DNA from 2 places in the Serratia sp. CoH_134_PS_4 genome. Region 2 is predicted to be linked to the other one. Evidence: predicted binding sites of a transcription regulator. Region 2 holds the regulator's gene; the other holds the start of a gene.
The links. Region 2 encodes CRP, which controls carbon source genes, mostly activating them, when cyclic AMP is high. Its sites were predicted from a motif close to ATGTGANNNNNNTCACAT; they were not measured.

Region 1 (2,206 bases), on a different contig from region 2:
TTTATTGGCAGCGATTTCTGCGTGGTGCTTTTTCTCGCTCATCATGGTCAGCAACAACAGGACTACCGCACCGATGCTGCCGCCAATCATCACCATGAAGCCGCCGTCCCAACCGAAGTAGTCAACGGTATAGCCGACGATGGCGCTGGCTGCGACGGAACCCCCCAGGTAACCGAACAGACCGGTGAAGCCCGCAGCGGTACCGGCTGCTTTCTTCGGCGCCAGCTCCAATGCGTGCAGACCGATCAACATCACCGGGCCATAAATCAGGAAGCCGATGGTGATCATACAGGCCATATCGATGCCAGGATTACCGACCGGGTTCAGCCAGTAAACCACGGTGGCGATGGTCACCAGGGTCATAAAGAACACGCCCGTTGCACCGCGGTTACCTTTGAACACCTTGTCCGACATCCAGCCGCACAGCAGGGTGCCCGGAATACCGGCATATTCGTACAGGAAGTAAGCCCAGGAAGACTTGTCCAGCGCAAAATGCTTCACTTCTTTCAGGTAGGTCGGTGACCAGTCCAGGATGCCGTAACGCAACAGGTAGACGAACACGTTGGCCACGGCGATGTACCACAACAGCTTGTTCGGCAGAATGTATTGCATGAAGATTTGCTTGGCAGTCAGCTCTTCTTCCGCTTTATCGCTGTAATCGTCCGGGTAATCGTTTTTGTATTCTTCGATCGGTGGCAGGCCACAAGATTGTGGGGTGTCACGCATTAGGGCAAAGGCGATCAGGGCGACCAGGATGGCACCGAAGGCCGGCATATACAGCGCAGCATGCCAGTCGTTGAACCATGCCATACCGAGCAGGAACAGCAGTGGCGGCAGACCACCACCTACGTTGTGGGCACAGTTCCAGACCGAAACAATACCGCCGCGTTCTTTCTGCGACCACCAGTGCACCATGGTTCGGCCACACGGCGGCCAGCCCATTCCCTGGAACCAACCGCACAGGAACAGCAGCACGAACATGACAGCGATGCTAGACGTTGCCCAAGGCACGAAGCCCATGAACAACATCACTGCTGCGGCCAAAATCAAGCCGGCGGGCAGGAATACGCGAGGGTTGGAGCGGTCAGACACCGACCCCATGATGAATTTGGAAAAACCGTAGGCGATAGAAATACCGGACAGCGCGAAACCGAGGTCACCGCGGCTGAAACCTTGGTCAATCAAATAAGGCATGGCCAGGGTGAAGTTCTTGCGCACCAGGTAATAGGCGGCATAACCGAAGAAAATCCCCATAAAAATTTGCCAGCGCAATTTACGGTACAGCGGGTCGACTTTGTCGACCGGCACACGGGAAATGTGTGCTGCCGGCTTAAAAATACTCAACATGAGCGCCTCCGATGGCTTTATCTAGTTATCACATCAATATGATCTTGTACGTTCATTTGATGATTGAGCGGATATCGAATGTGGTGTTTTTATGTTCCATAACGAGCGCCATCCTAGTCAAATCAGCCTGGTGTCGCTGTGATGAATGGCGCAATTGTTACACTTTTATGAAGCACCGGCGAATTTTGAGCGATTCGTTAACGTTATGAAATAGAAAAACACCCAAAAATCGTGATTATGATCACATTCATGGTTTTTTGTGGACATTATGTTTTCGTTTCAGGTTCGTTATTGTTCCTTATCAAACAAAGACCCCAGTGACTGTGGCTCAATAGACGCATAACCACGGATCATGAGGGAGTGTCATGAGCAGCCATTCACCGGCTAACGAAACGGATGTGATCATCATCGGCGGTGGCGCGACCGGCGCGGGCATTGCGCGTGACTGTGCGCGCCGTGGACTGCGTTGCATACTGCTTGAGCGCCACGACATCGCGACTGGCGCGACGGGCCGCAACCATGGCCTGCTGCACAGTGGTGCGCGTTATGCGGTGACCGACGGCGAGTCGGCACGCGAGTGTATAGAAGAAAACCGTATCCTCAAACGCATTGCACATCACTGCATTGAGCGTACCGATGGGCTGTTTATTACGTTGCCGCAGGATTCGTTGGCCTACCAACAAGAGTTTATTGCCGCCTGTCACAGTGCCGGCATCAACGCCGAAGCGATTGACCCACAGTTGGCACTGCGCCTGGAGCCCGCGGCGAATCCAACATTGATAGGTGCGGTGCGCGTACCCGATGGCACTGTTGATCCGTTCCGACTAACCGCCGCGAATATGCTCGATGCCCGTGAGCA
Region 2 (2,206 bases):
TGTGGTGATTCACTTCCGCGGCCTGGATCAAATCGACTTCCCTTATTTACTGGCGATGCTGCAGGGATCCTTTATCTCACACATCAATACGCTTGTGGTGCCGGGCGGCAAAATGGGGCTGGCGATGGAGCTGATCATGGCACCCTTGGTGCAGCGTCTGCTGGAAGGCAAAAAAATCGAATAAGTGGGTAGAGCGCGGCAGTCAGCCGCGCCTTTTCACCATTAGGCCACGTCGCGGATTTCAAAGCTGTGAGTCACGCTGGCGGCCTTACTCAGCATCAATGACACCGAGCAGTATTTCTCCGCCGAGAGATTCACCGCCCGCTCAACGATTTTGTCGCTCAGATCTTTACCGCTCACGATAAAGTGCAGGTTGATATGGGTGAACAGCCGCGGTGCTTCTTCACGTCGTTCAGAAGTCAGCTTGACCTCGCAATCACGCACATCATTACGCCCTTTTTGCAGGATCGACACCACATCGATAGCACTACAGCCCCCTACCGACATCAGCACCATTTCCATCGGGCTGGGCGCTTTGTCGCCCGCATTGCCGTCCATCAACACCTGATGGCCAGACGCGGATTCACCCAGAAACGTTAACCCTTCCACCCACTTAACTCTTGCCTGCATACTGGTCACTCCGGTTAATTTCTTAAAATCAGGGTACGCTTTCGCATAGAAACTGGCAACGGAACCTGATGCTAATCATGCTGAAGCGAGACAACACAAGACACCCGCCTCACTCTGTGCTACAAACAGAGCCGCAATAAATCTTTCCGGGACACTGATTTCAGGGAAACTCCCAGGGAAAGGCTCCTTTACCGGTATGTTAACAGAATGTAGCTTGCAGCTCTCCCGGCAAGTTAATATGCTAGAGCGACAGCGTATATTTATGACACGCCTCAAAATCTGCTGATAGCCACCATTAAAACAACGGCGACAACAGGTTTTACAGGGAACTCTGACCCCTGTGACACAAGGCAGCGATAACAACAGAGGATAACAGCGAATGGTTCTCGGCAAACCGCAAACAGACCCTACTCTCGAATGGTTCCTGTCTCATTGCCATATCCACAAATATCCATCCAAAAGTACGCTGATTCACCAAGGTGAAAAAGCCGAAACGCTTTACTACATCGTCAAAGGCTCCGTCGCGGTGCTGATTAAGGATGAAGAAGGTAAAGAGATGATTTTATCCTACCTTAACCAGGGGGATTTCATCGGCGAGCTTGGATTATTTGAAGAAGGTCAGGAGCGTAGCGCCTGGGTTAGGGCGAAGACCGCCTGCGAAGTGGCTGAAATTTCCTACAAGAAATTCCGCCAGTTAATTCAGGTCAACCCGGACATCCTGATGCGCCTGTCAGCCCAGATGGCAAACCGTCTGCAGATAACATCTGAGAAAGTGGGTAACCTCGCCTTCCTGGACGTTACAGGCCGTATCGCGCAAACACTGCTGAACCTGGCGAAACAACCTGATGCCATGACCCATCCTGATGGTATGCAGATTAAAATTACTCGTCAGGAAATTGGCCAAATCGTCGGTTGTTCACGTGAAACCGTTGGCCGTATTCTGAAAATGCTTGAAGATCAAAACCTGATCTCCGCCCACGGCAAAACCATTGTCGTTTACGGCACGCGTTAATCACTGAAAAAACGGCGCGATGATTCGCGCCGTTTTTTTATGCCCCAAGTCATCATGTGGCGCAGACTGATTTACCACCCGGAAGTCAACTATGCACTGCGGCAAACGCTGGTGCTGTGCCTGCCAGTGTTACTCGGCCTGTTGAGCGGCCAACTGCAATACGGCCTATTATTTTCCCTGGTTCCTGCCTGCTGCAATATTGCCGGGCTAGACACCCCTCACAAACGCTTCTTCAAACGTCTGATCGTCGGTGGCTCTCTATTTGCACTCAGCAGCCTGCTATTACAGCAAGCATTGCTTTGGCACTTGCCGTTGCCGGTGTTGATGCTTGGCCTGGCACTGCTTCTCGGCGTCAGCGGTGAAATAAGTCCGTTACATGCCCGCCTGTTGCCCGCCTCGCTGGTTGCCGCCATTTTCTCCCTCAGTATGGCCGGTACAGTTCCGCTTTGGCACGCACCGCTGCTATACGTCGTGGGTACCGCCTGGTACGGGCTGTTTACCTGGTTTTGGTTCACGCTGTGGAAAGAACAACCGATGCGCGAATCGCTCAATCAGCTCTATTTG

Region 1: glpT (glycerol-3-phosphate transporter) is a predicted target of CRP. The motif match lies at 1,577-1,594, and genes of this name have one in related genera.

The regions. Positions count from the first base shown of each region.
Region 1 is NZ_JBXWKI010000007.1:63,652-65,857, reverse strand. Features, by position in the region: gene glpT (glycerol-3-phosphate transporter) at 1-1,347, opposite strand, end outside; gene glpA (anaerobic glycerol-3-phosphate dehydrogenase subunit A) at 1,713-2,206, shown strand, end outside.
Region 2 is NZ_JBXWKI010000009.1:46,619-48,824, forward strand. Features, by position in the region: gene AC2FCQ_RS15325 (phosphoribulokinase) at 1-184, shown strand, start outside; gene AC2FCQ_RS15330 (OsmC family protein) at 223-630, opposite strand; gene crp (cAMP-activated global transcriptional regulator CRP) at 1,010-1,642, shown strand; gene AC2FCQ_RS15340 (YccS/YhfK family putative transporter) at 1,697-2,206, shown strand, end outside.